DNA from 3 places in the Blautia sp. MB18-30 genome. Region 2 is predicted to be linked to each of the others. Evidence: predicted binding sites of a transcription regulator. Region 2 holds the regulator's gene; each other region holds the start of a gene.
The links. Region 2 encodes HrcA, which represses chaperone genes, less so after heat shock. Its sites were predicted from a motif close to TGTTAGCACTCNNNNNNNNNGAGTGCTAACA; they were not measured.
Positions count from the first base shown of each region.

Region 1: groES (co-chaperone GroES) is a predicted target of HrcA. The motif match lies at 3,325-3,355, and genes of this name have one in related genera.
Region 3: NCY57_RS12495 (Hsp20/alpha crystallin family protein) is a predicted target of HrcA. The motif match lies at 2,629-2,659, and genes of this name have one in related genera.

Region 1 covers NZ_JAMOYY010000020.1:27,186-34,205, reverse strand. The annotation lists gene NCY57_RS10585 (undecaprenyl-diphosphate phosphatase) at 1-16, shown strand, start outside; gene NCY57_RS10580 (FtsK/SpoIIIE family DNA translocase) at 40-2,787, shown strand; gene rlmH (23S rRNA (pseudouridine(1915)-N(3))-methyltransferase RlmH) at 2,784-3,263, shown strand; gene groES (co-chaperone GroES) at 3,379-3,666, shown strand; gene NCY57_RS10565 (MATE family efflux transporter) at 3,666-4,160, shown strand; gene NCY57_RS16950 (hypothetical protein) at 4,190-4,423, shown strand; gene NCY57_RS10560 (ABC transporter substrate-binding protein) at 4,646-6,217, shown strand; gene NCY57_RS10555 (ABC transporter permease) at 6,316-7,020, shown strand, end outside.
Region 2 covers NZ_JAMOYY010000012.1:39,837-46,856, reverse strand. The annotation lists gene dnaK (molecular chaperone DnaK) at 1-1,081, opposite strand, end outside; gene grpE (nucleotide exchange factor GrpE) at 1,135-1,770, opposite strand; gene hrcA (heat-inducible transcriptional repressor HrcA) at 1,789-2,832, opposite strand; gene NCY57_RS07430 (ABC transporter substrate-binding protein) at 3,008-4,261, opposite strand; gene NCY57_RS07425 (glycoside hydrolase family 172 protein) at 4,277-5,386, opposite strand; gene NCY57_RS07420 (carbohydrate ABC transporter permease) at 5,428-6,282, opposite strand; gene NCY57_RS07415 (carbohydrate ABC transporter permease) at 6,294-7,020, opposite strand, start outside.
Region 3 covers NZ_JAMOYY010000028.1:36,869-43,888, forward strand. The annotation lists gene NCY57_RS12485 (3'-5' exonuclease) at 1-605, opposite strand, end outside; gene NCY57_RS12490 (nucleoside hydrolase) at 676-1,638, opposite strand; gene NCY57_RS12495 (Hsp20/alpha crystallin family protein) at 2,043-2,480, opposite strand; gene NCY57_RS12500 (YibE/F family protein) at 2,897-3,643, opposite strand; gene NCY57_RS12505 (YibE/F family protein) at 3,640-4,740, opposite strand; gene NCY57_RS12510 (PTS transporter subunit EIIC) at 4,932-6,404, opposite strand; gene NCY57_RS12515 (PTS sugar transporter subunit IIA) at 6,518-6,997, opposite strand.

The DNA.
Region 1 (7,020 bases), on a different contig from region 2:
AGCGAATTATATTTGATATCAACTGGGAGGAGTCTGACAATGGCAGCTTCAAAAACGACAAAAAAAAGAAAAAGAAAACCTGCGGCGAAGCAGCAGCCTGTCGGTAACCGCTTTCAGACAGAGATCCTGATCCTTGTGATGTTTGCGGCCTGCCTGATCCTGATGATCAGTGCATTTGGTATGGGAGGGATCGTAGGAAATGCCATCAGTGCCGTATGCTTTGGCATCATGGGACTTTGTGCATATATTTTCCCGATCCTGCTTTTTGCCGGAGTTACGTTCCTGATCGTGAACAATACCAACCGCCTTGCCTACAAAAAGGTACTGGCGGGCGTGGTATTTTTTGTGTTCCTCTGCGGCTTTCTTCAGCTGATCACAGAGGGCTATACGCCAAGCACCACGTTTTCGGATTATTATTCACTGAGTTCGGAATACCGTACCGGCGGTGGAGTATTCGGTGGTGCAGTATGTATTTCCACAGCATCCGCTTTTGGCGTTGTGGGCGGAACTGTGATCATCGTTCTGGTGCTTCTGGTGTCTCTGATCATCATAACACAGAGATCCTTCTTCGGATTTATGAATAAGATCCTGGACTTTTTTACAGATGCAGCAAGAGAGGGCAGAGAAGCTTATCTTGAGGGACAGCCGGACAGAGAAAAGCAGAAGGAGCTTCGCAGAAAGATCCGTGCGGAAAAAAGAGCGGAGAAGATCCGCCGGCTGGAAGAAGAGCTGGAGGAAGAAGAACTTGCCCTTACAGAGAAAGATCCGGAAAATATCTCAAAAAAACAAAAGAAAAAAACAAGAAGATCGCAGAAAGAAAGACAGGCTGCGGTGAAGGCGAACCGGGAAGGAGAATTTAATCTTCCTTCTTTCCTTGATGAACAAAAGGCTGTACTTCCGGCAGATACAGATCTGACAGAAGAGGATCCAGGGCTTGATGAGAAACCGGAGGAGCATGCTCAGCCGCTGGAATTCCAGATCCACCGTTCACAGTCCCAGCCGGCCCGGGAAGAGTCGGAGGAGCCGGATTTCGAAAGAGAAATGCAGGTAGCCGAAGAGGAAGATGCCTATTCCGGTTATGAGGATGTGGATATTCCCGAGATGCAGCAGGTCCTGCCGTCAAAAACTGAGACAGCAGCAAAAGCTTCCCGGGAAACAGGAAAGGCAGCCGTTCCCGCTGAGATAAAGGAGGATCCTCAGCCGGGAGCTGAACAGAAGGCATCCCATCAGCCCTCCAGAAACCCGAAGTCATCTCAGACAGAGATCGAGCATGGGATCAGAAATATCCAGCATGAGATCAGCCAGGGAGAAGCTCCGGAGAAGAAACCATATCAGTATCCGCCGCTGAAGCTTCTGAAGCGCGGAGATGGCAGATCTCAGGGAGATTCCGATGCACATCTGCGCAAAACAGCACAGAAGCTTCAGGAAACCCTGCATAATTTCGGCGTCAATGTAACCGTTACCAATGTGAGCTGCGGACCTACCGTTACCCGCTATGAGCTGCAGCCGGAAATGGGTGTGAAGGTCAGCAAGATCGTTGGTCTTTCCGATGATATCAAGCTGAATCTTGCTACACCGGATATCCGCATCGAAGCACCGATACCGGGAAAGGCAGCCGTGGGGATTGAGGTTCCGAACAAGGAGAACAGCCCGGTCATGCTGCGGGATCTTCTTCAGTCAGAGGAGTTTAAAAATGCAAAATCCAAGCTGTCTTTTGCAGCAGGTAAGGATATTGCCGGAAAACCGGTAGTGGCAGATATTGCCAAGATGCCGCATCTTCTTATCGCCGGAGCAACCGGCTCCGGAAAATCCGTCTGCATCAATACGCTGATCATCAGCATCCTTTATAAGGCTACACCGGATGAGGTGCGTCTGATCATGATCGATCCGAAGGTGGTGGAGCTCAGTGTATACAACGGGATCCCGCACCTGTTCATTCCGGTGGTCACAGATCCGAAGAAAGCGGCCGGTGCGTTGAACTGGGCTGTTTCCGAGATGACCAGCCGTTACAATGCCTTTGCGGAATATGGGGTACGTAATCTTGGAGAATATAACAAAAAGGTTGCCAATATGCGTGTCCCGGAGGGAGAAAAGGCACCTGAGAAGATGCCGCAGATCGTGATCATCGTGGACGAGCTTGCGGATCTTATGATGGTTGCGCCGGGAGAAGTTGAGGATGCGATCTGCCGTCTGGCCCAGCTGGCACGTGCAGCAGGTATCCATCTGATCATTGCTACCCAGAGGCCATCGGTCAATGTCATCACAGGTCTGATCAAGGCCAATATGCCGTCCAGGATCGCATTTTCTGTATCCTCCGGTGTGGATTCAAGGACGATCCTGGATATGAACGGTGCCGAGAAGCTTCTTGGCAAGGGCGATATGCTGTTTTATCCTCAGGGGTATCAGAAGCCGGCCAGACTGCAGGGCGCTTTTGTTTCAGATGAGGAGGTCAGTGCAGTCGTAGAATATGTTTCTGACAAAAATCAGGGTGCTGTTTATGATACCTCCATCGAGAAGCAGGTCAATACAGCCGGTGTCCCGGGAGGAGCCGGCGGCGGTGACAGAGATGTCTATTTTACAGAAGCCGGTAAATTTATCATTGAGAAGGAAAAGGCCTCCATCGGTATGCTCCAGCGTATGTTCAAGATCGGATTTAACCGTGCGGCAAGGATCATGGATCAGCTTTGTGACGCAGGAGTGGTAGGTCCGGAGGAAGGAACCAAGCCAAGGAAGGTTTTGATGTCAGTAGAAGAATTTGAGAATTATCTGGAGGAGAACGGCGGATGAAAATAAGTATCCTGACAGTAGGGAAGATCAAGGAAAAATATCTGCGGGATGCCATTGCGGAGTATTCCAAGCGCCTCGGGCGTTACTGCAAGCTGGAGATCATAGAAGTGTCCGACGAAAAAACACCGGATAATGCCAGCGAAACAGTAGAAGATGCCATTCGGAACAAGGAAGGGGAGCGTCTTCTTAAATATATCCGGGAGGATGCGTTTGTGATCACTCTGGAGATCGGAGGCGAACAGCTGACCTCTGAGAATTTCGCACGGAAGATCAACGAGCTGGGAATACGTGGGACCAGCCATATCCAGTTTGTGATCGGCGGCTCTATCGGTCTTGGAAAAGAAGTACTGAAGAGATCAGACTATGCTTTAAGCTTTTCGAAGATGACATTTCCTCATCAGCTGATGCGTGTGATCCTTCTGGAACAGATCTACCGCAGCTATCGTATCATCAGTGGAGAGCCCTATCATAAATAATATCATACTACATATCTGCAAATATCTTGACAATTTTCGGATATGTAGTATGATAAAAAAAGAGTAGCACTCGGAGCTTAAGAGTGCTAATAATCACAGAAAGAAGGAAATGAATATGGCATTAAAACCAGTTGCAGACAGAGTTATCGTAAAATATTTTGAGACAGAAGACAAAACCGCATCCGGCATCGTACTTCCGGACAGCTCCAAGGAGAAAACCCAGCAGGCAGAGGTTATCGCAGTAGGTGGCGGTAAGGTCGTAGACGGTAAAGAAGTACCGGTACAGGTAAAGCCGGGCGACCGTGTGATCTACGGAAAATACACAGGAACCGAGATCAAATATGAGGGTGAGAAATATCTGGTGATCAACGCAGATGATATCATTGCCATCGTAAAAGATTGATGAAGAATTTTTATCGTAATTTTCTGAAATTATGCTCCATGCTGGTGCAGCAGAATGTAGTGACCTTAAGTGTCAATCTTGCGGACAACATTATGCTTGGAGCCTTCAGCGAAACTGCATTATCCGGTGTGACTACCGTAAACCAGGTACAGTTCGTCTTTCAGCAGCTGCTTATGGCGCTGGGAGACGGACTTGTCATATTCGGAAGTCAGTACTGGGGAAAGAAAGAGACAGAGCCGGTAAGAAAGATCAGTGCCTGGGCCATGCGCACAGGCTTTTTTATTGCCCTTGTGCTGTTTATCCTGGCCAGCCTTTTTCCAACACAGCTGCTGGGGCTTTTTACAACAGATCAGGCGATTATCGAAGCCGGTCTTTCCTATCTGGCGATCATCCGGTTTACTTACTTTTTCTTTGCGGTGACGCAGATCCTGCTTGCTACACTGCGCTGTGTGGAAATTGCAGGGGTTGCCTTCGGGCTTTCGGTAATGACTTAAGTGTAGTAATGGTAGGAATGTCCTATCAGATGCCGACAAACGGTGGTATCATCCGGGGAAGCGGAAGCATCGCCTATTCCATGAAGGTGGATCTGATCAGTACCTGGGGGATCGTGATCCCTCTGTCCATGTTTATGGCATTTGTGGTCAAGGCATCTCCGGCAGTGGTGGTATGCTGCCTGAATGCAGATCAGATCTTTAAATGCGTGCCTGCATTTTTGAAGTGCAATTACGGACACTGGATCAAAAATATGACGAATTAAGGAAATATATATAGATCAGAGGCAAGATACAGAAAATTTATCTTGACGCCTGTGTGATCTGTATGTAGAATAAATACAAGCTTTAACGAAATGCAGTAAAAAAATCTCTGAAGAGCCAGGGACAGCTTGACAAAGGTAATATGGTATAGTATTATTTTACCTATATCATATTAAACTGGTGGGAAAAGAGGAATACTCACTGAAACACAGGAGGAACAGGAAATGAGAAAAAAAGTACTGGCAGCGCTTCTGGCAGCTGCAGTGGCAGGAACAACTGTTATGTCAGGAATGACTGCTTTTGCAGCAGAAACAGAAGGAACCAAGGCGGAAGGCGGAAATATTACCATTGCAGAAACAGCAGATCCGCAGAACATCAATCCGCTTTATGTTGTGGATCAGACAAGCTTCGATATGATGCAGGCACTGTACAGCCCGTTTTTTGAGATCGTGAACGGAGAGATGTATTATGGAAACGGACTTTGCGAAAGTGTAACAGCCAATGATGATGCCAGCGAATTCACACTGAAGCTCAAAGACGGACTGAAATGGCATGACGGTCAGCCGATCACAGCCGATGATGTGGTATTCACCATGCAGGTGCTGGTAGATGAGAAGCAGAATGTTCCGTATTCTTCTTACGGATACGTTAATGACAAGGCAGTAGAGGCAGAGAAGGTTGATGACCTTACAGTCAAGATTTCCCTTGGATCATCTTCCGCAGGATTTCTTGGCGGACTGAGCCAGGTTTACTGTATTCCGAAGCATATTTATGACGGCGTGGAGAATATCGGAGAAAGTGATCTCAACAATGAACCGGTGGGAAGTGGTCCTTTTAAGTTCGAGGAATACAAATCCGGAGAGTATTATAAAGTAACAAAATTCGATGACTATTTTGATGATGTAAATCTGGATTCCATCACCTTCAAGATCGTAAAGGATTCCAGCTCCGCCAATGCGGCACTTGCAAGCGGAGATCTGGATGCACGTCTGATCAGCGCAGATGATTACGATACCGTCAGTGCTTACGATAACGTAAACATCAATACCTATAATTCCGGACGTGTCAACGCCATGTTCATGAATGAGCTGAACGAAGATCTTCAGGATGTAAAGGTACGTCAGGCGATTGCATACGCACTGAATAAAGAGGAGTTCTGTCAGTTTGCTTTCCTTTCCGAGGATTATGCAGAGCCTGCAGATTCTATTTTTACACCGGATACACTCTACTATACAAAACCGGACAATACCTACGACAATGATCCGGCTAAAGCACAGGAGCTCCTTTCCGAAGCAGGAAAGACAAGTCTTTCTCTGAACCTGATGTATATCTCCACAGATAAGACAATGGAGAGTGAAGCTCTGTATGTACAGTCTGCCCTTGCCAATGTAGGAATCACCATCAATCTTCTTCCTACAGATGAGTCTACCTTCAAGAATAAGACAAAGGATACGGAGTGCACAGATTATGATCTGGTACTGAGCTTCTACACTCTGGGAGAAGAGCCGAGCCTTTATGCAGACATGAGTTCTTCCGTCAGCCGTTCCAACTATTCCAGGATCAAGGATACAGATCTGGATGCATTGTGGGAAGAGGGCAACAGCACTGCAGATGAGACAAAACGTGGCGAGATTTATAAGGAGATCCAGAATACGATCAATGATAACATGTATATCTATCCGATCGCTTATTCCAATGGTTTCTATGCGGTAAGTAAAGATTTCGGAGGCTTTGATGAATGTCTGTTAAAAACTATTTATTATGATTATTCCAAGATCTACACATTGGAGAAATAAATAATTTTATAGCGGATGAATACCGGAAACAGAAAGAGGCTGACGCGTTTTTGCGCCAGCCGATTTCCTGTTTTCGGGGAAAATAAAGGAGGTACATTTTGAAGAAGATCGTAAACCGTCTGATACAGTGTATTCTGACACTGTTTATTGTCTCTGTTCTCTGCTTTGCACTGACAAAAGCAGCGCCCGGAGATCCTGTCCTGACTTATGTGGAACCAAATATGAGTGAAGAATATATCCAGAACCTGAGAGAAAGCCTGGGACTTACAAAGCCTGTCTATGAGCAGTACTTTCTGTGGCTGGGAAGGATCCTTCACGGGAATTTCGGAAATTCCCTGATGAATAATCGACCGGTCCTGACACAGATGCTGGAGAGGCTTCCCGCAACCGTGATCCTAATGGGAACCAGCATGCTGCTTGGTTTTCTCATTGCCATTGTACTGGGCCTGTATTCCGGAAAGAATAAAAATGGTGTTCTGGATAAGATCACCAGCATGTTCTGTTATGTAGGTATCTCCATTCCTACGTTCTGGTTCGGTATCATGCTGATCTATCTCTTCAGTGTGCATCTCCATATCCTGCCAAGTATCGGTATGCATTCAGACGGCAACCGTTCCTTAGGAGATCTGATCCTGCATATGGTCATGCCCTGCGCAGTTCTGACCTTTGCAAATGCTTCACAGTACATCCGGTATTTAAGAAGCAGTACCATTACGGAAATGTCCTCCGATTATGTTATGGTGCAGAAGGCTTACGGAATGAAAGAGTCTGGAATCCTTTTCCGACATGTACTGAAAAATGCC
Region 2 (7,020 bases):
CACCGGCACCTGCATCACCTGCAAGTTTACCACCCTGTACGGAAGCACCAAGTGCAACACACTCATCCGGGTTCAGGTTCTTGCTTGGCTCTTTGCCAGTTAACTGTCTTACCTTATCCTGTACAGCCGGAATACGGGAAGAACCACCAACCAGAAGTACCTGGCCAAGCTCAGAAGCTGTGATACCTGCATCAGACAGTGCACGGCGAACCGGCTCTGCAGTCATCTCTACAAGGTCATGTGTCAGCTCATCAAATTTAGCTCTTGTAAGGTTCATATCAAAATGCTTCGGTCCCTCAGCTGTAGCTGTGATGAACGGAAGGTTGATGTTTGTTGTTGTTGCGGAAGAAAGCTCTTTCTTAGCCTTCTCAGCTGCCTCTTTCAGTCTCTGAAGAGCCATCTTGTCGTTGCTTAAGTCTACGCCCTCTGTTCTCTTGAACTCGGAAAGCATGTAATCTGTGACCTTCTTATCAAAGTCATCTCCACCAAGACGGTTGTTACCAGCTGTGGAAAGAACCTCGATAACACCATCACCGATCTCGATCACGGATACATCGAATGTACCGCCGCCAAGGTCGTATACCATGATCTTCTGCTCTTTCTCATTGTCAAGACCATATGCAAGAGCTGCTGCTGTAGGCTCGTTGATAATACGTTTTACATCAAGACCTGCGATCTTACCTGCATCTTTGGTAGCCTGACGCTGAGCATCGTTGAAGTAAGCCGGAACTGTGATAACTGCCTCTGTTACTTTCTCACCAAGATATGCCTCTGCATCCTTTTTCAGTTTCTGAAGGATCATTGCGGAAATCTCCTGTGGAGAATATTTCTTGTCATCGATGGTTACACGGTAATCGGTACCCATCTCTCTTTTGATAGAGGAGATTGTTCTGTCTGCATTTGTAACTGCCTGACGTTTTGCAGGCTCACCTACCAGACGCTCTCCTGTTTTTGTGAATGCTACAACGGATGGTGTTGTTCTTGCGCCTTCTGTATTTGCGATAACTGTCGGCTGTCCACCTTCCATTACGGCTACACAGCTGTTTGTTGTACCTAAGTCAATACCAATAATCTTTCCCATGATTTTTTCCTCCTGTTTTAGTCTGTATCTGTTAAAATAAAGTTTGTTGTCAGTTAGTTTGCAACCTTTACCATACTGTGGCGTACTACGAAATCCTTGTAGGTGTAGCCCTTCTGAAATTCTTCCACCACGATGTTCTCTCCAACCTCTTCATCCTCCACATGCATCACTGCATTATGGAAATCCGGGTTGAATTCCTTTCCCACTGCTTCGATCGGCTTCACACCAAGCTCATCCAGTGTTGTGGTAAGCTGCTTGTAGATCATTTTCATTCCATCTGCAAAAGCATCGCCTTCCTGTGCCTGTGCAAGACCTCTTTCGAAGTTATCCACAACCGGCAGGATCTTTTCAACGATCTCTTTTGCGCCGATGATGTACATGCTGGATTTTTCTTTTTCCGTTCTTTTACGGAAATTATCAAATTCAGCCATGGTACGCTTCAGGCGATCGGTAAGTTCCTCCACCTTCTGCTCAGATTTATCTTTTTTCTTCTTTCCGAAAAAGGAAGTTTTTGATTTTTCTTCTTTTTTATCCTCTGAGGCAGCTTCTTCGCCTGGAGTATTGTTTTCTTCCTCCGGCAGATCTTCTCCCTCCGGTGTCAGGTTTTCTTCTTCCTGATCTCCGTCAGTTACGGGGATTTCCTTCTCCGCTTCCTGCTCTTCGGATGTTTTCTTTGTTTCCTCCGACACTTTTTTTCTACCGCCTTTCTAAGTTTTCTTCTTTTTCAAAACGTCATCCAGATGATTCTTCAGTTCCTTCAGACTGTCCACTACATTCTCATAATCCATTCGTTTGGGACCGATGATCCCGATGGTTCCGTACATTCCGTCTCCCAGTTCATATCTGGCAGTTACAATGCTGCAGTCCTTCATGGTCTGGATCGGCATCTCATCACCGATGTAAACCTGGATTCCTGTATTCTCTCCATCTGACATCTGTTCTTTTACAAGATCGGCAAGTTCATGCTTCTCCTCAAATGCGGAGATCAGCTCCGTTGCCTTCTCTTTATCGGCAAGCTCCGGATACTTGAAGATGTTAGTTGCACCTGAAGTATAGATCTCCATATCTTCCTCTTCCACATGAATGGTGGCTGCCACTGCATCCAGAACCGTTGCCACCACACCGCTGTGGCTGCCTGCCTGTTCCTTCAGTCTGGCGATCATCCCAAGGTTGATATCCTGAATCGGGATCCCATTGAGATTGGTGTTAAGAAGAAGATTCAGTTTCAGGATCGTCTGGTCGTCCATTTCCTCATCCAGATTGATGATCTGGTTCCGGACTGTATTGTTGTCACTGACAACCACTGCCACAAGCTGAAGCTCGCTCATTCTCGACAGCTGGATGAACTTGATCTTGTTGCCGCTGTACTGCGGAACGGAAACCATGGTAGCATAGTTGGTATTGGAAGCAAGAACCTTCGCAACCTTCTTAAGCACCTTATCCATCTTATCTGTCTTCTCAATGATCAGATCTCGCAGCTCTGCAACCTCCGCTTCCTTCTCCTTCATCAGCTCATTGACGTAAAGTCTGTAGCCTTTATCTGAAGGAATCCTTCCTGCTGAGGTATGAGGCTGGACGATATAGCCCATATCTGTCAGGTCTGACATTTCATTTCGGATCGTTGCGGAACTTACATTGAGATCCGCATACTTGGAAATGGTCCTGGAACCAACCGGTTCTCCGGTCTCCATATAGGTCTTGATGATTGCTTTTAAGATTTTTTGCTTGCGCTCATTCAACACCTCTTCCATGAAGCCATCTCCTTTCCTTTTTATTCTTCCTGACGGATGTTGATTCTTTTTTTATATCTGTTAGCACTCATTTTAGTGGAGTGCTAACATCTACAGTCTTTAAGATATCACCATGTAAAATATTTGTCAATATGTTTTGAAAAAAAGTTCTTATTTTTTCAAAACAAAAAAAGCATCAGTACGATGCTTTTTTGTAATACTGGTCTATGCAGTTCTGTGCCCCGGCAAAAAATTCCGCTTCTGTTTTCTGTCCCAGCACATATTTCTGAAATTCCGTTCCCATGGACGAAACAGCTTCTATGGAATCGGCACACAGTGGTCTTGCCTTCAGCTTATAATCTTTCAGATATTGCCGGACCATTTCAATGCCATCCAGATCAAAATTCTTATCCTCGATCACATCCAGTCTTGCCGGACACATTTTTGTCAGCTGTCCGTAATTTTTGCTGGCCTCATATCCGGACACATACTGAAGGAACTTCAGAGCTGCTTCTTTATGATCAGAATTTTTATTCAGTACATACTGCCAGGTTGCGATATTGGTCACCTTCTCGTCAAATTCCGGAAATGGTGCCATATGGATCTTATCTTTTCCATACACGCCTGCATTCTGAAAAGTACTCAACACACCGGTATACATAAACATACATCCATACTGGCCGTTTATAAATTTTTCATTCAGCTGGTCATGCTGGTCGATCAGATTCTCCTCTGATATCATCCCTGTATCCAGCATTCGCTTCATATATTCTGCCGCTTCTCTTGTTTTCGGATCCGTCCAGTCTGTATAATCTCCTCCGAAAAAATCGACATACTCGCTGATACTATTATATATGTAAGAAATCTCCCATGCATCCCCATATGCATATTTTCCCGTATTCTGAAGCTTTTTCTGAAGGATCTCAAGATCACTGAGACAGGAGAGTCTGTCCAGACCAGCCTGATCCAGCAATTCCTGGTTCACCCAGAATGCCATGATATCCATCCTGAACGGTACCGAAAAAATATGTCCGTCTGACATGCATATTTCTTTCAGGTATTCCTGCAGAAAATTCGCCGCTGTCTCCTCTGTCATAACCGTATCTTCCAACGGAAGAAGAAATCCCTTATGTTTAAATTCGGATATCATCTCATCATTTACTGTGATCAGATCAACAGAATCATCTCCTGATGTCAGAAGAGTTGCTATTTTGGCCTGGCGATTGTCCGCATTGGCCGGACATTTTTCAATATGGATCTTTATTCCAAGATCTTTTTCCGCCTGGCTGATAAAAGAATCAAAGCCTTCTGTGCCTGCATCCACATGAAGGATCGTCAGTTCCTGTCTGTTCTCCGGCACAATATCAGATGCAGCCTCCTTCTTCTGGACTCCACATCCTGTCACTGCCAGAGCCAGGGCAAATACCCCGCAAAATACCTGTTTTTTCAATCTCTACCACCCTTTTTATCTGGGCCATCTATCCTCTTTTGACATCAACGGCTGGAACGGTGCATGAGGAAGTGTCTGATACCAGTACGCTACACTTGCCACATCATCCTGTCGTTCAAACAGGCCACGGTATCCGACGCCTATCTGCTGAATCGTAACGCGAAGATCCTCTTCAAAGCAGATTGGATCCTGTAAATGCCATCTGTAAAAGCCTCTCATTGGCGGGCAGTCATCATTATGATAAAAATTGTGGATCAGCTCGTCATGGGCAGAATAATACGGATATCCCAGATACGGCGTGTTATAATTCTGTTCCACGGTTTTTCCATCCACCTGTTTGGCAAAGCTCCAGGAACCACCAAAGTAATCTTCCGTTCCTGTTCCACAGATGGTCGGATACTCCTCATCTCCGTCAATATAAAACTTCATTTCTCCCTCGCCCCACCAGTAACGTTCCAGTGTGGTAAGTGCCATGTAGGTTCCTATATAATGGCCTTTTCCTTTTACTCCATCCAAAATTGTATAATCTTTTGTTTTTTCTGTCAACCGTTCCCTTCTCCACTGCGCATGGAAATAAGCAATATCGTCCGGAAGCTCATCATAGAGACAGTAATCTACCTGATAAAAGAAAGCCGGGATTTTATTTGCATGCTGGTTTTCCAGTGTGATCTTTGCTTTCTTCTTAAACGGCATCGGGAAATAGCAGTTAAAGCCCCTGTTTGGAACAACAGCCACCGGAACAGAATTTACAAAACATTCCCTTCCGAATCCGCAGCAGAAGAAATCACCCAGAGGACTTTCCACGGAAGGAGTTTCCTCGTCATCCCAGTACATACGGATTACAAGATCTCTCAGTACAAAGCAATCTGCCTCTGTAGTCTTGTTATCAACGGTGATCCAGATATGATTGATCTGTCCCGGTCCTTCCATTTCTGCCAGAGTTACCACAGTTCCCGGCTCAATATCCCTGAGACACGGGCTTCCTTTTCTGGACGGTCCCAGATGACTTGCAGCCATACCGCCTCTGCCTTTTTCTCCATGAGGATTTTCTGCGTTGATCGCACGGCTTTTTCCATGCTTTGCAAGTGCGATCCCTCCCAGTCCGCCTGTAAATGCCTGATACATATCTGTTTTCTCCTCTCTTTTGGAAATTAAAAATATTATATTTACGCTTTTACTCCACCTGCCATGATACCATCCATGATCTGTTTCTCAAAAACAGCTACAAAGATAATGATCGGAAGAAGGATGATCCATCCCATGGCGCTGACCAGATCCCACGGAACTCCATACATGTTGTCACGTAACGGAAGCTGTACGATGGAAACAGAAAGTACCTGAATACCATTTGAATAAAACAACGGTGTGAAAAAGTTATTCAGACAGGTAATAAAGTTGATAATGCAAACCGTAGCGATTGCCGGCTTCATCAGCGGCAGAACGATCGTAAACAGTCTCTGTGAAAAAGATGCGCCGTCAATAGCAGCTGCCTCCTCCAGTGAGATCGGGATCTCACCGACAAAGTTTCTGAGGATCAGAACCGTAAACGGTATAACGGTACTGATATAAAGAAGGATAAGTCCCGGATATGTATCATACAGCTTTACCTTCTGCATAAACTCATACAGCGGGCGGGCTGTGACAACCTCAGGGATCAGCATGGTAGCCAGAACAAACGCAAATGCAACAGAAACTCCCTTTGAGTTAAATCTTGAGAAGCCATAGGCAGCCATTGCACACAGCACGGTACTGATCACAAGTGTAATGCCTACGATCAGAACTGTATTTCCGATCTTTGAAAGCAGTCCTACATTCTGTATCAGAAATTTATAGCTTTCCAGTGTGGGATGATCCGGAAGATAATCGATCGGTGTTTTAAACAGTTCTCCTGACGGTGTGATCGAAGAAATAAAGATCCAGTAAACCGGGAACAGGATCAGAAAAGCCACAACTGCAAACAGAACCCATCTTCCAACGGCTACCACTCCATGATAAACATTATATTTTCCTGTATTCTTCACGATAATTCCCCCTAACTGTCAAACTTATTCATAACACGTATATTCAGCCAGCTGAAGATCGCCATTACAACAAACAGCAGCATAGCCAGCGCCGAAGCATATCCTACGTTTAGATTTGTAAATGCTTCTGTTGTGATTCTGTATGCGATCAGCGCAGTATCCTCTCCAGGGCCTCCAGATGTCATGGAATAAACCAGATCGAAGGTTGTCAGTCTCCAGAGTGTGAACGGAATACATAAAGTCAGGACATTTTTTGCGATCAGCGGAAGTGTGATCCGGAAAAAGCTCTGGATCCCGTTTGCACCGTCTACCTTTGCTGCCTCATAGATATCGCCGGAAATAAACTGAAGTCCGGAAAGTACAAGAATTGCAAAGAACGGAAGGTCCTTCCACAGGTCCATTGCAATTACCGCTGCTCTTGCAGTACCTGTATTGATCAGCCAGCTGTTCTGGTAACCCGGTACAAACCAGCGGATAAAATCATTGATCAGACCATAATCATTGTTAAATGCCCATTTTGCAGCCATACCGGCTACTACTGCAGGCATAGCCCACGGGATCAGCACGATGGTCCTCAGAAAACGGCGGCCTTTGAATTTCATATTCAGGATCAGTGCCAGGATAACTCCGAGGATCACATGAAAGATCATGGAAGCAACCACAAATATTGCCGTAAAGCTGATCGATGTGAGCACTTTAGGATCAGAAAATACCTTCAGGTAATTCTTGAAGCCTATA
Region 3 (7,020 bases), on a different contig from region 2:
ATCTCGCTGTCTCTGGATTTTGGATTCTGATATACATCCAGAGACGGATGGCGGATCATGCAGGCTTCATCGATCTCCAGGAGTATCCTGGCAGTATAGCTGGCGTCTGCCAGTGCCCGGTGAAAATCCCGGTTTTTGGGAAGCTCCAGATAGTCTGTGGCATATTCCAGAGATCGCCTGGATACTCCGTCCTCGAATTTTATGCTGAAAAGCTTCTGCACATCATAGTAATGCACTGGCCCTGGCATCAGCTTCAGAAGATTATAGTATTTCATATTGCGCTGAAGTTCCATCACATCCTGGTCTCCCCAGGTAAAAAAGCGATACTCCTCCCCGCACCATTCCAGAAATCTGCGGATTGCCCTTGGAAAAGGGATGCCTTTTTCCAGTTCATGATAATCCACGTGGATCACTTCATGGATACTGTCGTGGATCCAGTGGTACACTTTGGGCTTGATCAGGCACTGAAAGGTATCAACGCTCTCTCTTTTTTCATTTAATTTTACTGCCCCGATCTCTATGATCTCAAACGGGAGCCGACTATCCGGATGTCTTCTTCCATCCGGATTCTGGTTCCATTCCAGGTCAAATACAATATAGTTCATGGGTTTTCTGTCCTCTTATCTGACTGCTCAGCTGCTTCATAAATGCAGCTGTTTCCGGATCGTTGTCCGGCTATTTCATATTTTTGCATTCGGACACAGAATAAATCACTTCAAACAGCTCCTGCTGGAAGCTTTCTGTATCTGCATCTGTCAGAATCATATCTTTCATTTCGTCTTCTTCGTGTAGCCACCAGCGGAAATCGCATAATGTGGCACCCCGTCCGGCACCGTCTGAACAATCCACATCCAGGAATACTTTTTCTGTTTTAAAGAACTCCGGATGGATGAGATACATAAACGGTACAGCAGCATGGATACTTGCCACGCAGCGATATTTGGAAAAATTTTCAAGTACGTAGCCAGCCATATCTCCACAGGCTCTGGCTGCCGGATCACCGGACTGGCACAGCTTCATGATCTGGTTTCTGGTGAGATTACATTTCAGGGTAGCATCCAGTCCACACATGATCAGTGGAATTCCGGAATCGAATACGATCTTTGCCGCCTCCGGATCTGCGTAGATGTTGAATTCCGCTGCCGGTGTGATGTTTCCGCCTTTTGCTGCACCGCCTGTAAATACGATTTTTCTGATCTTATTCTTTATTTCAGGAAAAACCTTTAACAGAAGTGCAAGATTAGTCATTGGTGCAGTTTCGATCATTACTACCTGCTCGCCCTCAGGAATGGCATTCAGAATGTCACGGATAAAAAGCACTGCATTATCAGAAGCAGCCTCTGATTTTGCTTCCGGCAGTACGCAATGGCCAAGCCCTGTCTCTCCGTGGAATTCTTCCGCATAAATTGCCGCTTTCACAAGAGGACGGTCCTGGCCTCCTGCCACCGGAACCTTCAGTCCGTAAAAATCCACCAGCTCCAGTGCATTTTTGGTCACTCTTTCTATCCTGGTACTTCCTGCAGATGTCGTCACTGCAAGCAGCTCCAGTTCATCCTGATGTGCTGCCGCATATGCCAGTGCGATCCCGTCATCGATTCCGGGATCACAGTCCATGATAACCTTGATCTTATCTCCCATATATTCACCTCTGTAAAAACTCTTTCCCCAATTTTATAGTATTGCCGAATTTCCGCTGTTTACCTGTTCCAAGTATAACAGAGTGAGGAAAGAGTGTAAAGTTAATCAGAATTCGTTACTGTTCACTCCGTTCTCAGCAACACGCTTCGCGGAATATTACCAGTAAACAATAATCAAAATTCACCTCTGTACTTCAGGCTGAAACGTAAAGAACCCCTCTGCCAGGCATTGGCAGAGGGGTTGAAAAAAGGGGGTTATATTCATTTATATAAACAAATGCGATGTGCAATTTGGAGCTTTAATATTTGCAATATCCGTTTGGGTTGTTCCGGATATTGTTATTATGCTATATCCCATCACCCGGAGCTTGCAATCCAGTACCGGGGCTTCACAATAAATGCTGATCAATCAATAGAAACAAATTTCTTCTCTTCTGCTTCTTTCTTGGTCTCTTCCTTCGGGAAGGTTACATGAAGGATTCCGTTCTCATATTTCGCATGGATATCTTCATGCTTAATGCTCGAGCCTACATAAAAGCTTCTGTTGCAGGTTCCTGTATAACGTTCTCTGCGAACATATTTACCTTTATCATCCTTCTCGTCTTTCTTCTCTTCTCTGGTTGCCTGAATGTTCAGATAACCATTCTTCAGCTGGATCTTCACATCCTCTTTCTTAAATCCCGGAAGATCGATCTCCAGTTCATAATTGCCATCTACATCACGGATATCTGTCTTCATCATATCCTTCACCTGAGGATAAGCATTGGCAGCTGCCTGACGGCCTGTCGGATATCCCATAAAATCATCAAATAAATCTTCTCCGAAAATACTTGGCATTAACATAACTCATTCCTCCTGATCTATATTCGCTGCGTGCTGCGCAGGCGTTTTTAATTTACTGTTTCTGAAAACATCTGCAAATTCTGTAAGAACTTTCTCCGGAAGATTTCTTTTCTCTCTTCCTTTGTTCTGTATGTACTATAACACGCATTATTAGCACTGTCAAGAGGCGAGTGCTAATTTCACACTTTCTTCACATTTCACGTAATTTTACGATCCATTTTTCCGATACATATGTCTGAAGCGCCGAAGATAGAAGGACTCCCAGGATCAGAAATGGAACTGCCTGTAAAAGCACTCCCATAAATACATAAATATAATAACTGCTTTCATAAAAGAGAGCCCACGTCTGCTGAATACAGGAAAGAACATCTGTATCGGGACCATGGATTCCGTATTCAGTGCAGTGGAGATATGCTTCATGAGATCTGTCGAATAATACATTTAATCGATACCGGGACGGTAATAAGGCAGGCTACCGCACCAGATAGCATGACTGCAACATCCTGGAATAGGAACTGGGAATTAAGAATGATCTCCAGGCTATATTGCTGTGTCTGAATGTATGAAAATAATAAAATAGTTCCTCCAAGATAAGCAAACAGCAACGTATTTACCGTTGTACCGATAATTTCTTTCCCAACCTGATAGCCGGAAGCTGTAAGCTCTTTCGCTGTCAGACTGTTTTTATGAGTCCAGACTTCATATACAGAAGATGTTACAGATAATGCTGTATCGATAACAGCCCCAAGAGTACTGAAAACAGTTACAAATATTCCTACATGAAGCATGTTAATATGAAGGTCCGTACTGTAATAATACATAAAATCATCTTCTGAAATCTGGATCTCATTTAACCCGTAACTTCCTGATCTCCATGTAATAATATAAATCGGAATAAACAAAAGTAACATTACCAGCAGTGTAGCCAGAAAAGCCGCCCGCGTCTTTGGATTATTTCCGTTCTGATAAAACAGAGAAATATAACAGACACCTGCACCTGCCACCAATATCAGGAGCAGTACAGGAAAACCGGCAGACATCAGCATAATTGAAAAAAACAAAATTACAATATTCCCCGCCAGTGTCATAATTGACATGGCTCCACGCTCTCCGCCAATCAAGATCACCAGAAAAATTAAAATCAATGCAAGAAAAATGATCATTCTCTGACACCCCTTTTCCGTGATGGTATTTTCATAATCACTGAAGCAATAAAAACAGATACCGGTATTGCCAGTACAATTCCAATACTTTCTATCAGAAAACGACAGATATCATATGGAATGTGGTATCTCACGATCGTTACAAAGCTTATATCATTATTCATCTTAAGTATGAACATGGGAATCATGCCGCTTGCCAAAACAAACAGCAGTACATTTATCATGGTTCCCATAATATCATATCCGATTTCACGACCGGAATGTATCAGTCTTCTCAGAGAAACCGATGGATTTTTCCGCACGATCTCTCCTACTGCTGCGCTGATCGTCACCGTCACATCCATAATTGCACCAAGTCCTGTCAGCATAATATCTGCCCAGAATATATCTGCTGAATTGCCTGTACTTCCAAGGTATTCCAGATTGGAATAATCCAGATCTCCGTACATATAAATAGAAAATTCAAACAATGCCATGATCAGAAACAGAACACACAGTGTTGAAAGAACTGAGGAAAATGTTTTTCTATGAATTCCATTTAAGCAGATCAATGTAGTCAGTGAAAAAAGAACTGCGATGACATTACAGATATTTAAAATATTTTTCCCTTCTGTAAAAGCCTGAAATCCATACGCAAATATGACTGTATTCAGTATCAGTGATATGATCGTGTAAAATCCCTGCTTTCCTGTAATGCAGATCAGCAGAAAAAATAATCCTCCTGCCAGTAATGCCAGATACCCATCCCTTTTTACAGAACGTATCGTTTTTCCGGGGCTTTCCTTTGAACCGCTTAAAAGAACGGTGTCTCCTTTATGATATTTCTTGGTCTGAACCTGAGAAGATGTATATTCATTAGAGACCGTTATTTTTTCCCCTTTATGCGAACCGTTTAATATCCGTGCCGTAATATTCTGAGTATAGTAATATTCTTTTGAGCCCCTGGTTCCTTCTCTGCTCAGAGTCTGTTTTTCTGTTACGGAACATATTTTTGCCAGCGGTGTATGATAAAATCGGGAATTACAGCAGGTAAACAGAACAAAAATAATATATATGCCGGCTAAAAGATATTTTTTGTGAAATATGCAGGATTTCATTAACTTCATTCCCCCTGTAGAAATATTGCAATTGTAAACGCACTGACCGGTTGCTTTTTATCGAAGTAACATTCTACGCTTTTTGAAAGTATTGGTCAATATAAGGTATACAAAAAACAGCAGCAGAACCGTTTTCACAGTTCTGCTGCCCCCATAATTATTTTAACAAATACCTAACTCCAAAAAAGCCATTATTTACAAAGCGCAGAAAATGCATCTGCAACAAACTGAACCTTGGTTCCGATAATAACCTGTACAGAAGTTTTTCCAGGTTTGATCACGCCTGCAACACCTGCAGATTTGATCACCTTATCATTTACAGCTGTAATATCCTTAACCTCAAGTCTCAGTCTTGTGATGCAGTTATCGATGCTTGTGATGTTCTCTTTTCCGCCACAGCCTTCCAGGATCTTCGCGGCAATAGCAGTATAGTCATCATTTGCAAGCTCGATATTCTTCTCTGCCTCAAGATCGTCATCGTCTTCTCTTCCCGGAGTCTTCAGATCAAATTTCTTGATGGCAAAAAGGAATACAACATAGAATACGATAAATGCTGCAATTCCAAGAGGAAGGATGAGCCATGTCTTCTGTGCTGCCGGAAGTGAGGATGAGAAAAGTAAATCCATCGCACCGGCGGAGAAGCTGAAGCCTGCACGGAAGCCAAGAGCAACTGTGATCATGGTAAAGATACCGTAAAGTAATGCATAGATCACATAGAGGCCAGGAGCAAGGAACATAAATCCAAACTCGAACGGCTCAGTTACACCACAGATAAATGCACAGATCGCTGCAGATGCAACAAGACCGATGGCAACTTTTTTCTTTGCAGGTTTCGCACATTTAACCATTGCAAGTGCTGCACCAGGAATACCAAACATCATACATGGGAAGAATCCGGACATGTACATTCCAAGGCTCCAGGATACATCTGCAGAGGTTTCACCTGCCCAGAAGTGCTGAAGATCACCAAGTCCGATGGTGTCAAACCAGAATACATTGTTCAGTGCGTGATGTAATCCGGTAGGGATCAGCAGACGGTTCAGGAATGCATAGATACCTGCACCAACAACATCCATACCTGCAACTGCTTTTCCTAATGCTACAAGTGCACTGAAAAGTAATGGCCATACAAACAGTAATACAACAGATACAATAATGGAAACCACTCCTGCGATAATCGCTACGCAGCGCTTGCCGCTGAAGAATGACAGCCAGTCAGGAAGCTTGGTGCTCTTGAATTTGTTATAGCATGTAGATCCGATAATACCGGCAAGGATTCCGATAAAAGGATTCGCAATTTTGTCAAATGCAAGAGTTTTTGTTGCACTGTCAGCGATTGATGGCATGATGGTTGTAACAAATCCTGTAGAAAGAAGTGTTGTGAGCATCAGCCAGGATGCAAGTGCAGCGATTCCGCCGGTTCCGTCATTCTTTTCTGACATACCGACACCAACACCGATAGCAAAAAGGATTGCCATGTTGTCGATCAGAGCTCCGCCTGCCTTAACCAGAAACAGACCGATCAGATTGGCTGCGCCATGAATGTCTCCACCCTGCATGGTTGCCGGACATAACCAGTATCCGATACCCATGAGGATACCACAGATTGGCAGTACTGCCACCGGAAGCATTAACGCTTTTCCCAGTTTTTGAAGAAATTTCATATATTTCCCCTCCCTTAAAATAAATATATTTGACCGGATCACTCCGGTTATAACACCCCGAAAATTGCTACTATCTCCGGGCTGCTATAAGCCTGTCAGCTGCATGAAGATGATCATGAAAGCTTGAGGACGGCTTCATCCGCCGAAACATCCCCCTCCTTCTGGAGGCTTATCTTTCCGTAATCATCTGTGTTGCAGATCAGAACCGGGATAATCGTGTTTAAACCGGCTTTCTCAATTTTGTCCAGATCAGCCTCTATCAGAAGATCACCTTTTTTGACCTTGTCACCTGCTGCAACGTGGGCTTTAAAGGGTTCGCCCTTAAGTGTGACTGTATCCAGTCCGATATGTATCAGTATTTCCGCGCCCTGAGTGCTTGTCAGCGTAACTGCATGAAGAGTATCAAATACCATTGCCACCTCACCGTCTGCCGGAGCATATATCCTGCCGTCTGCCGGGATCACGGCAAAACCGTCACCCAGTACCTTATCCGCAAAGACAGGGTCCGGAACCTCCGCAAGGGGAACCACTCTACCCTTGCAGGGTGCATAGATTAAATTTCCTTTATCTTTTCCTTTAAAAAATTTCAGCATATTCTCTTCCTCCCGTTATTTCA